2 regions of the Paracoccus contaminans genome follow, and region 2 is predicted to be linked to the other one. Evidence: riboswitches for the same ligand, from Rfam matches in the RefSeq annotation. Region 2 holds a riboswitch; the other holds the start of a gene.
The links. A riboswitch is a leader RNA that binds a small molecule or an ion and turns the genes downstream of it on or off. The one in region 2 is predicted to bind cobalamin.
Positions count from the first base shown of each region.

Region 1: another riboswitch for cobalamin. It lies ahead of B0A89_RS03210 (TonB-dependent receptor plug domain-containing protein); the one in region 2 lies ahead of B0A89_RS04410 (DUF1636 family protein).

Region 1 covers NZ_CP020612.1:663,568-669,424, forward strand. Annotated here, with positions in the region: gene B0A89_RS03205 (acyl-CoA synthetase) at 1-1,549, shown strand, start outside; cobalamin riboswitch at 1,568-1,763, shown strand; gene B0A89_RS03210 (TonB-dependent receptor plug domain-containing protein) at 1,893-3,779, shown strand; gene B0A89_RS03215 (ABC transporter substrate-binding protein) at 3,809-4,687, shown strand; gene B0A89_RS03220 (FecCD family ABC transporter permease) at 4,687-5,667, shown strand; gene B0A89_RS15035 (ATP-binding cassette domain-containing protein) at 5,664-5,857, shown strand, end outside.
Region 2 covers NZ_CP020612.1:917,384-923,240, forward strand. Annotated here, with positions in the region: gene cobD (threonine-phosphate decarboxylase CobD) at 1-131, opposite strand, end outside; gene cbiB (adenosylcobinamide-phosphate synthase CbiB) at 128-1,060, opposite strand; gene B0A89_RS04390 (CbtA family protein) at 1,064-1,981, opposite strand; gene B0A89_RS04395 (CbtB domain-containing protein) at 1,991-2,209, opposite strand; adenosylcobalamin (AdoCbl) riboswitch at 2,252-2,338, opposite strand; gene B0A89_RS04400 (histidine phosphatase family protein) at 2,408-2,956, shown strand; gene cobO (cob(I)yrinic acid a,c-diamide adenosyltransferase) at 2,953-3,579, opposite strand; cobalamin riboswitch at 3,629-3,836, shown strand; gene B0A89_RS04410 (DUF1636 family protein) at 3,920-4,261, shown strand; gene cobW (cobalamin biosynthesis protein CobW) at 4,266-5,300, shown strand; gene cobN (cobaltochelatase subunit CobN) at 5,300-5,857, shown strand, end outside.

The sequences.
Region 1 (5,857 bases), 250 kb from region 2:
CCTGCTGGATGCAGAACATATTGCCGGCATCCTGCGCGAGACGCGGGCCAGGGTTCTCGTCACCCTCAGGTCCATGCCGAAATCGGACGTGGCACAGAAGGCCGCCGCGGCGCTGGCGCTGGCGCCCCAGGTCCATACGGTGCTGCAGGTGGACCTTGCCCGCTATCTCGGCGGCGCAAGGCGCCTGATCGTCCCCTTGGTCCGCCCCCGCGTCACGGCGACCCACAAGGCGCGGGTGCTGGACTTCGAGGCAGCCGCCTCGGCCGAGCCGCATGACCGCCTGACCTTCGACGATCCCGACGAGGACCGCGTGGCGGCCTATTTCCACACCGGCGGGACGACCGGGATGCCCAAGATCGCCCGGCACCAGTATTCGGGCATGATCTACAACGGCTTTCTGGGCGGCTCGCTGCTGTTCCGGCAGACCGATGTGGCGCTGTGCCCGCTGCCGCTGTTCCATGTCTTTGCGGCCTACCCGATCCTGATGTCCTGCATCCATTCGGGCGCGCATTTCGTCATGCCGACGCCCGCGGGCTATCGCGGCGAAGGGGTGATGGACAATTTCTGGAAGCTGGTCGAACGCTGGCAGGCGACCTTTCTCATCACCGTTCCCACGGCGGTCGCGGCGCTGGTGCAGCGGCCGGTGGATGCGGATGTGTCCACGCTGCGCACGGTGATCTCGGGCTCTGCCCCGCTGCCGGTCGAGCTTTACAACCGCTTCAAGGCCGCCACCGGGGTCGGGATCGCCGAAGGATACGGTCTGACCGAGGCGACCTGCCTTGTCAGCTGCAATCCGGTGGACGGGGTCAGGAAGATCGGCTCGGTCGGCCTGCCGCTGCCCTACAGCCATGTGCGCATCCTGCGGGCCGGACCGGACGGCTTTCACGAATGCGCCCCGGACGAAAGCGGAGAGATCTGCGTCTCCAGCCCCGGCGTCTTTGCCGGCTCGACCTATGTGCAGGCCGACAGGAACCGCGACCTGTTCGCCGAAGGGCGGTTCCTGCGCACCGGCGATCTGGGCCGGATCGACGCGGACGGCTATCTGTGGATCACCGGCCGGGCCAAGGACCTGATCATCCGCGGCGGCCACAACATCGACCCGGCGGTCATCGAGAACGGTCTCATCAGCCATCCCGACGTGGTTGCGGTCGCGGCGATCGGCCAGCCCGACAAGGTGGCGGGCGAACTGGCCTGCGCCTATGTCCAGCTGCGCCACGGGGCGGCCACCACGTTGGCCGAGCTTGCGGACCATGCCCGCGCCAACATCCACGAACGCGCCGCGGTGCCCCGGCACATCGAAGTGCTCGATGAGCTGCCGATGACGGCGGTGGGCAAGGTCTTCAAGCCGGCCCTGCGCCGCATGGCCGTCGCGCGCGTGCTGGACGACGAGCTGAAGGGCAGCGCCCGCGTGACCGAGGTGGTCGAGGACAAGGCGGCCGGCCTGACCGCCCGCATCGCCTGCATGCCGGGGGCAGACCGCGATGCGGTTGCCCGCCGGCTGGGGGAATATGCCGTCCGCTGGGAATGGGCGGGGCGCTCGGGCGATTGACGCCGCGCCATGCGCCCGGCTAACTGAACGCGACCGAGTTCCGGCGCCTGCCGGATTGAAAGGGAACACGGGGGCAGGTCATCTGCAGCCGTGGCTGCCCCCGCAACTGTGCGCGGATGGCGGGGCCGACAGGGCCACTGGGGCCGCCCCCCGGGAAGGCCGGCCACCGCGATGATCCGCAAGCCAGGAGACCTGCTCGGTCAGCACCCTTTCGGCGGCGCGGGGCGCGCCGGCGAGGCGGCCTGCCGCAGCGGTGATGCCCTGTCCTGCGGGACCGCCACGGATCCCCCGGACCAACGCCACCCGCGGGCCGCGCGCCCGCCGCAGCCCGAGGGACGATGCCATGCCCCTTTCCCGAACCTGCTCGACCCTGCTGGCCGCCGCGCTTTGCCTGCCCGCCCTGCCCGCGGCAGCGCAGGACAGCGCCCCCATCGTCCTCGACACCGTGATCCTGACCGGCGGGTTTTCCCCCGTCGAGGCCGATGCCTATGGCCGCGCCGCCACCGTCATCACCGGCCGGGAGCTTGAGCAGCGCGGCGCGGCCACCGTGCAGGAGGGGCTGCGGGCGCTGCCGGGCGTCTCGCTCGTCACATCGGGCGGGTCGCTGGCCGAACTGCGCATCCGGGGCGGCGAGACGCGTCACGCCATGATCCTGATCGACGGCGTGAACGCGGCGGGGGGCGATCAGCCTTACAACCTGGGGGGCCTCGATCTGTCCGATGTCGAGCGGATCGAGCTGCTGCGCGGTCCGCAGTCGGTCTATTACGGCTCGGCCGCGGCGGCGGGGGTCGTGAACATCATCACGCGCAAGGCCGACCGGACAGGCGGCCATATCCGCACCGAGGCGGGCCACGGCGCGGCCGCAGCGCTGGGCCAGTCCCTGGTCACAGAGCGGCTGCGGCTCCAGTTCGACGGCAGCTATCGTGAGGACGATGGCTATGACGTATCATATGGCGACGGGGGCGATGATGACGGCATCCGGCGCGGGGCGCTGGCGCTGTCGGGCGAATGGAAGGCGGCGGATGGCCTGACGCTGGGCTTTTCAATCCGCCGCGCCGAGGAGCGTGCCTGGTTCGACGCAACCAGCGGCGCGCCGGACTCGGCCCGGACCTATCTGCGCGATGCGCCGTTCTGGTCCGACCGGGCCGAGCGCATCGACACCCTCTGGGCCGAGGCGAGCTCTGCCTCGGGCCGGCTGACGCAGCGCCTGGCATGGGAGGATTCGCGCGTCACGCTCAAGACGCATGATGATTATCCGGGCCGGACCGAAACCCGCCGCCGTGCCATCCGCTCGCGCACCACCCTGGGACTGGATGGCGCGGCGGCCGATGCGTCGCGCACGATCGCCCTCGCGTTCGACCGCATCGAGGATGACGCGTCGGGCAGCACCGCCTATGCCCGCACCACCCGTTCGGCAGCGGTGGAATACCGCGCGGCCCATGAAAACGGGCTGGATGTGCAGCTGGGGCTGCGCCACGACGACAATTCGGATTTCGGCGGCAAGACGACCTGGGCGGCGGGCCTGTCCTGGCGCATCGCGGCCGGCCCGCTGCGGCTGCATGCCTCGGCCGGGACCGGCATTCTCAACCCCCAGTCCTACCAGTTGGCGGGGGGCTATGGCGCGGTCGGCAACCCCCATCTGAGGCCCGAGGAAAACCGCAGCATCGACATGGGGCTGGAATACAGCCTGCCGGACGGGCGCGGGCTGATCGACGTGACCTGGTTTCGCGAGCGGCTGGCCGACGCGATCGTCTATTCCGGCGCCCCGCTGCCGGATGGTTCCAACTATCGCAACCTCAGGGGAACAAGCCGGCGCCAAGGGGTCGAGATCGCCGTCCGCCATGAGCTGACCCCGGCGCTTACCCTGGGGGCGGCCTATACCTATCTGGATGCCCGCAACCCCGATGGCACCGCCGCCGTGCGCCGGCCGCGCCATGAGCTGGGGCTGAATGCGACGATGCAGACCTTTGCAGGGCGCGGCTGGCTGTCCGCAGACCTGCGGCATGTCACCGATTCGCGCGACACCGAATGGTGGCACGGCTGGGGCAACGAAAAGGTTTCAAGGCTGCCCGCCTTCACGGTGGTCAACCTTGCCGCCAGCTATGACCTGGACGAGCGGATGCGCCTGACGGCGCGGGTCACCAACCTGTTCGACAAGCCCTATCAGGAAACCTGGGGCTATGGCACGCAAGGACGCGCCGCATGGATGGGGATCGAGCAGCGATGGTAGCAGGCCGCGCGGCCCGCCGGCGGCCCGCCTTGGCAAGGGTCACGGCCGCGGCGCTGGCGCTGGCCGCCCTGGCCCCGGCCGCGTTGCTGGCGGGGGGGCCGGCGCGGGTCGTTTCCATGAACCTGTGCACCGACGAGCTGGCGCTGCTGCTGGCCGCGCCGGGGCAACTGGTATCGGTCAGCGCCCTTGCGCGCGATCCGCGCCTTTCGGCGGTGGCGGACCGGGCGGCCGCCTTTCCGGTGAACCACGGCCATGCCGAAGAGGTGTTCCTGCTGCATCCCGACCTGGTGCTTGCCGGCAGCTTCGGCGGCCCGCCGGTGGCGATGCTGCAACGGCTGGGCGTGCCGGTGATGACGCTTGATCCGCCTCGGTCGATCGAGGATGTGCGGCAGGCCATGCTCGCCGTCGGGGCGGCGCTGGGGCGCCAGCAGGCGGCCGCCGCCATGCTGTCGGATTTCGATGCGCGGCTGGCTCGGCTGAGCCGCCCGCCCGCCGCAAGGGCGCCCGCCCCCGATGCCCCTTCCCCTGATGCCCCTTCCCCTGATGCGCTGCCCCCTGATGGCCCGGTTGCGGCAAGCTGGGGGGCGAACGGCTATACCGCCGGGGCCGATACCCTGCCCGGCGACCTGATGCGCGCCGCCGGATTTTCACCGCTGGCCGAACGGCTGGGGATGACGGGTTCAGGCAGTATCCCGCTTGAAATGCTGGTGCTGGCGCAGCCGGCGCTGATCGTGACCGGAACCCGCTATCCCCGCGCCTCGCGCGCCGAGGAGATCGCCGTTCATCCGGTGCTTGAACGCATGCGCGCGCGCCGCCTTGCCGTTCCCGACGCGGAATGGACCTGCGCGGTTCCTCAGGTGGCCGATGCGCTGGGCCGGCTGGCCGGTGCCGCCAAGGAGGCGCGATGATCCGCTTTCCCTGGCTGCTGGCGATGCTGGGTGCGCTGGCCGCGGCGCTGGCGGTCGTCTCGCTGCTGGTCGGGCCAGCCGGCGCGGGCTGGGCCGAGGGTCTGGGCGCGCTCGTCTCGGGCGAAGCCGCGCTGGGGCTGGTCATGCGCGAGATCCGCGCCCCGCGCGCGGTTCTGGGCGCCATGGTCGGCATCAGCCTGGGCCTGTCGGGGGCGGCGCTGCAGGGCCTGCTGCGAAACCCCCTGGCCGAGCCGGGGATCGTCGGGGTATCCGCCTCGGCCGCGCTGGGGGCCGTGATCGCCATCCAGGCCGGCGCCTCGGCGCTGGGGATGACCGTGCCGCTTGCAGCCCTGGCCGGCGCGCTGGCGGGGGTGGCGCTGGTGCTGGCGCTTGCGGGCCGGGGCAAGGGCGGCCTGGCCCTGATCCTGGGCGGGGTTGCGGTATCGGCGCTGGCCGGCGCGCTGACGGCGCTGGTGCTGAACCTCTCGCCCAACCCCTTTGCCGCCTATGACATCATGTTCTGGACAATGGGTTCGCTGGCCGATCGCAGCTGGGCCCATGTGGCCGCCGCCGCGCCGATCATGGCGCTGGGCTGGGCGGCGCTGGCGGGCACGGGGCGCGGGCTCGACGCGCTGACCCTGGGCGAGGAAGCCGCCGCCTCGATGGGGATCGATCTGGCGCGGCTGCACCTGCGGGCCGTGCTGGGCACGGCGGCGGCCGTCGGGGCGGCCACGGCGGTCGCCGGGGCGATCGGCTTTGTCGGCCTGGTGGTGCCCCATGTCCTGCGCGGCGCGGTCGGCGCGGTGCCGTCGCGCCTGCTGCCTGCGGCAGCCCTGGGCGGGGCGGCGCTGGTGCTGGCGGCCGATGTCGCCGTGCGGCTGATCGCGCCCGAACGCGATCTCAAGCTGGGGGTGATGCTGGCGCTGGTCGGGGCGCCGGTGTTCCTGCACCTGATCTGGCGCATGCAGGCGCGGCCATGAGCCTGTCGCTGCGCGGCCTGACCGTCCGGCAGGGCGGCGCGACCCTGATCGAGGGAATCACGCTGGACATAGCGCCGGCCCGGCTGACCGGCCTGATCGGGGTCAACGGCGCGGGCAAGTCAACGCTGATGCGCGCGGCGCTGGGGCTGATCCCGGCCCAGGGCACAAGCGATCTTGCCGCCCTGCCGCT
Region 2 (5,857 bases):
GTCCAGACCGCGGGGGGCAGCGCCGGCACCGGCCAGGGGCAGCGATTGATGCCGGTTGACAGGTCGATCCAGTCCTCGCCGCCAAAGCGGGCGCGCGCCGCGTCGACATCGCCGCCGTGATCGCGCCTCATGCCAACAGCGCCGCCAGCGCCAGACCGGCGGCCGCGGCCGCCATGGCGCGCCGATACAGCGCCAGCGCCGCCCCCAGATCGGCCGCGCCCGGATCGCGGCAGGCGCCGTTCACCCAGGGTTCATCGACACGGCGCGCGCCATAGATGCGCGGGCCGGACAGCCGCACGCCCAGCGCGCCGGCCATCGCCGCCTCGGGCCAGCCGGCATTGGGCGAACGGTGATGGCGGGCATCGCGCGCCATGCAGGCCAGCGCGGCCCCCCGGCGCCCCGATACCAGCGCGAACAGCAGCCCCGTCGCCCGTGCGGGGATCAGGTTCGCGGCATCGTCGATGCGGGCCGCGGCCCAGCCGAACGCCTCGTGCCGGGGCGTGCGGTGGCCTATCATCGAATCGAGCGTATTGACGGCCTTGTAGGCCGCGATCCCCGGCAGGCCGGCGACCAGCCCCCAGAAAAGGGGCGCGATGATGCCGTCAGAGGTATTCTCGGCCAGGCTTTCGATCGCCGCGCGGGTGATCCCCGCGCCGTCCAGCGCCGCCGGATCGCGGCCCACGATCATCGCCACGGCGGCGCGCGCCGCCGGCAGATCACCTTGCGCAAGGGGCCGGGCCACGGCCTGCACATGATCGTGCATCGAGCGCACCGCCAGCAGCGGCCAGGCCGCGACCGCGCAGAGGGCGGCGCCGGCAAGCCCCTCGCCGGCCAGCCGCTGCACCGCCCAGCCCGCCAGCGCGGCCAGCCCGATCACCGACAGCGCCAGCGCCGCGCCGCGCGCGCGCCGCGCGCCCCCGCGGTTAAGCCGCGCATCCCCTGCCGCGATCAGCGCCCCCGCCCAGGTGACCGGATGACCGATCCGCGCATGAAGCGGCGCGGGCCAGCCGACCGCGACATCAAGGCCGAAGGCCAGCAGCATCGCGCCCGCATGGCTCATCCGTCAGGCAGCAGCCCGCACAAGGGGCCGAGCCGGGCGCGCGGCCAGCCAGCCGAAGATCAGCCCGGTCGCGCCCCACAGCACTGCCTGCACCGCCAGCCCCGCCATGCGGAAACGCCACAGCAGGTCGGCGGGAAAATCCGCCGGCACCTCGTCGATGCGCGGCAGCAGCAGCCCGGCGGCCAGCACCACGCCGCCATAGATCGCCGCGCCCGTCAGCGCCCCGTTCCAGCCATCGCCCGCCAGCCGGGCGCGGGCCGCCCCCACCGTGGCCGCCAGCACCATCGCCGCAAGCGAGATCGCCAGCATCAGAAAGAACAGCGCGGTGCGAAGGCCGATCGTTTCGGCATGGCCGACAGCAGGCGGGTTGGCGGGATATTTCAGTTGAGGAACGACCACCGCGGCGATGAACCCCGCCAGCGCGATCAGCCCGGCACTCGCCCTGGGGTCCAGGCTCCAGGCGCGGCCCTGCACGGCGGCGAAGACCAGGGCCAGCAGCCCGCCCAGCGCCGCGCCATAGACCGCCGTTCCGGTCAGCAGCCCGATCCCGGCCTGCACGGCGCGGCTGATCCCCTCGCCTGCCCCATGGCCGTGGGCATGAGCGCCGGCATGGCCTTGCGCCGCCCCCTGCCCGGCCGGGGCGGCATCATGGCCCCCGCCAAAGGCGCCGCCATGGCCCTGCCCGTGTTCATGGTCATGGTCATGGTCATCGTCATGGTCATGGTCATGGTCATGGTCATGGTCATGGTCGGCAGCGTGGCCCCCGGCCGCAAGGGCATTGGCGGCGCCCGTCTGCGCCGCCGTTTCAAGGGCGATGGCTTCGGCCAGCGGCGGCTCGCCCCAAATGCGGGCTGTCCCGAAGGCCAGAATGCCCGCGACCAGCCCGGCAATCATGCCGAGCAGCAGCAAACGTCCGGTCATGTCAGCCTCTCAGTGGCAGGGAAAGCCCAGCAGATGGCGGGCGTCATGCACGAATTCATGCACGCCCGTGCCATCCAGAAGCGCGATCGCGCCCTGTTCGGTGCTGACGAAATACATCGCCAGCAACAGCACCAGCCCGGCAAGGACCGCCCAGGGGGCGATCTCGCGCAGGGGGATGGGTTGCGCCAGCGGCGGGGCGAACGGGGTCGGTGCGGCGGCTTGTGCCATGCGGATCTCCTGCGGATACGGCGTCCGGGTTGAGACGATGCTGTCACCGCGAGGGTCTGACTTTCGCCGTAGCGGCGATTACAGTGGCGCGACCGTGCCGGATTTGCACCGGACTTCCGCCGCGATGACGACAGCGGCACCCTTTCACGGCGCCGGCGCGAAGTCAAAGCGCAATCGCCCCGCCGAGGAGAAAGACGGATGACCGCCCAGCTTCTGCTGATCTGCGCAGCCCATGACGGATCGGGGCGCTTTCCCTCGGGCAGGCCGGCGGCCGCCCGCCTGCTGGCGGGGGCGGCGGGCCTTGCGCGGCAGGTGCCGCAGGGGGCGCGGGTGTTCCTGGCGCCCTGCCGCGCGAGCGCCGACACGGCGCGGGCCGCAGGGCTTTGCGGAACCGTCGATCCCGCGCTGGCGGAAGGGGCCTTTGGCCGCTGGGCCGGGCTGAGCCCGCAGGAAGCGGCGGCCCGTGACCCGCAGGCGCTGGCCGCATGGCTGGCCGATCCCGCGCTGGCCCCGCCGGGGGGCGAGGGCCTGGGCGCGGTGACGGCGCGGGTGGGCGCCTGGATGGAGGAGCAGGCCGCCCTGGGCGGCAGGGCCGCCGCCATCGCGCCGGCCATGAGCCTGCGCGCCGCGATCCTGTCGGCGCTGGGCGGGCCAGCCGCGATGGCCCTGCGCATCGACGTGCCGGCGCTGTCCCTCGTGCGGCTGACCCATGACGGCCGCCGCTGGGCCTGGCGGGCGGGCAGCTAGAACTCCACCCCCGGCTGGGCCTTGATCCCAGCCCGGAAGGGGTGCCTGACCAGCGTCATCTCGGTCACCAGATCGGCCAGCTCGACCAGCTCGGCCGGGGCGTTGCGGCCGGTCAGGCACACATGCGTCATGGGGGGCTTTTCATCCCGCAGGAAGGCCGCGACCTCGGCCGCGTCCAGATAGCCATAGCGCAGCGCGATGTTGATCTCGTCCAGCAGGACGAAGCGGATGGCAGGGTCGCGGATCAGCGCCCTGGCCTTGGCCCAGCCCGCCTGCGCCGCGGCGATGTCGCGCTCGCGGTCCTGCGTCTCCCAGGTGAAGCCCTCGCCCATCGCATGAAACTGGCACAGATCGCCGAACCGTTCGGTCAGCAGCCGCCGCTCGCCGGTATCCCAGGCGCCCTTGATGAACTGCACCACCGCGCAGGGCATCCCATGGGCGATGCAGCGCAGGATCATGCCGAAGCCGGACGAGGATTTCCCCTTGCCCGCCCCGGTATGGACGATCACCAGCCCCTTTTCGCCCGATTTGGTCGCCATCATGCGATCGCGCGCCGCCTTGATGCGGGCCATCTTTTCGGCGTGCCGCGCATCGGCACCGGGGGCTGGGCTGCTGTCGGTCATCGGCGCTCTTTCCAGTTGCACGTTCCTTGACAAGCGCGGCCGGGCTGGCGCACCAAGGCGCTGCGCTGGTCCTGCCGCATGGCAGGCCAAGAGGGAATCGCGCAAGGCCCCGAAAGGCAAGCCAAAGCGCAGCCGCCCCCGCGACCGTGACCGGAAAGGTCGCCCTTGTGCCACTGGAGCAATCCGGGAAGGCGGGCGCCCGTTGGGGAAACCCAGAATCCGCAAGCCGGGAGACCTGCCAGCGCAACGGATGACGGGCGGACGGGGTGTTCCGCGACCGGATGGCGACCGCTGGCGGCGGCGTCCTTCGGACAGTTTGCGACCGCCGGGCGAGTGGCCGATGACCGCGACGCTGCACGTCTGCATCACCTGCCGGGCCGGACAGCCCGCCGAGGGCGAACCGCCCGGTGCCGCGCTGGCCCGCGCGCTGGAGCCGGCCCCGCCCGGCGTCACGCTGCGCCCGGTCGAATGCCTGTCGGCCTGCGGCCAGGGCTGCGCCGTTGCGCTGTCCGGCCCCGGCAAGTGGACCTATGTCTATGGCCGCCTGACGCCCGCCGACGCGCCGGCGATCCTGTCGGGTGCCGCGCTCTATGCCGACAGCGCCGACGGCATCGTGCCTTGGCGCGACCGGCCCGCGATCTTCCGCAAGCAGTCGCTTGCCCGCATCCCCCCGCAGGAGTGACGCCATGAACGACCTGACCAAGATCCCCGTGACCGTCATCACGGGCTTTCTGGGCGCCGGCAAGACCACGCTGATCCGCCACCTGATGGCCAACCCTCAGGGCCGCCGGCTGGCCGTGCTGGTCAACGAATTCGGCACCGTCGGCGTCGATGGCGACATCCTGAAATCCTGCGCCGACGAGAACTGCCCGGCCGAGAACATCGTCGAGCTGGCCAATGGCTGCATCTGCTGCACCGTTGCCGATGATTTCATCCCCACGATCGAGGCGCTGATGGCCCTGCCACGGCGGCCCGATCACATCCTGATCGAAACCTCGGGGCTGGCGCTGCCCAAGCCGCTGTTGCGGGCCTTTGACTGGCCGGCGATCCGTTCGCGCATCACGGTGGACGGGGTGATCGCCGTCGCCGATGCCGAGGCGGTGGCGGCGGGCCGCTTTGCCCCCGACGAGGCTGCGGTCGACGCCCAGCGTGCCGCGGACGACAGCCTTGACCACGAAACGCCGCTGTCCGAGGTGTTCGAGGATCAGATCGCCTGCGCCGACCTTGTGCTGCTGACCAAGCCCGACCTGGCCGGCGCGGACGGCCTCGCCGCCGCCCGCGCGGTGATCGCCGCCGAGGCGCCGCGCCCGCTGCCTGTCATCGTGGTATCCGAAGGCGCAGTCGATCCGCGCGTCGTGCTGGGCCTGAACGCCGCCGCCGAGGATGACCTTGACGCCCGCCCCAGCCACCATGACGGCGCGGACGATCACGAACATGACGACTTTGATTCCGCCGTGATCGAGCTGCCCGAGATCGCCGACCCCGCCGACCTGACCGCGCGCATCGAGACGCTGGCGCGCGACCATCGCATCCTGCGCGTCAAGGGCCACGTCGCCGTCGCGGGCAAGCCCATGCGCCTGCTGGTGCAGGCGGTCGGCGCGCGGGTGCGCCACCAGTATGACCGCCTCTGGGGCGACGCGCCGCGCGCCTCGCGGCTGGTGGTGATCGCCCAGCATGACGACATCGACCCGGCCCTGATCCGGCAGGTGCTGGGGGCCTGATGCACGTCGTCTTCCGCGAAACCCGCGGCCTCGAGGATGCCGAGGCGCCATTTGATCCGGGGCAGGACGCCGCCGATCTGGTGGTGCTGTCGTTTTCCGACAGCGACCTGGGGGCCTTTGCGGCAGGCTGGCGGCGGGCGGATGGGGGGCTGCCGGCGCTGCGGCTGCAAAATCTTGTGGCGCTGCGCCATCCGCTGTCGGTGGATGCTTATGCCGAGCGGACGCTGGCCGGGGCGCGGGCCATCCTGATCCGGCTGATCGGCGGGGCGGCCTATTGGCCGCACGGGCTGGCGGTGGTGCAGGATATGGCCCGGCGCCGCGGCATCGCGCTGGCGGTGCTGCCCGCCGACGGGGCCGAGGATGCCGCGCTCGAAGCGGCCTCGACGCTGGACAGGCCCGTGCTGCGGCGGCTGGCGGCGCTGTGCGATGCGGGCGGGGCGGTCGCGGCGCAGATGGCGCTGGCCGAACTGGCCCGCGCCGCGGGGCTGGACGCCGCCCCGGTCGCAGGCGCGGCGACGGTGCCGCAGATGGGTCTTTACGATCCGGATGCCGGGGTG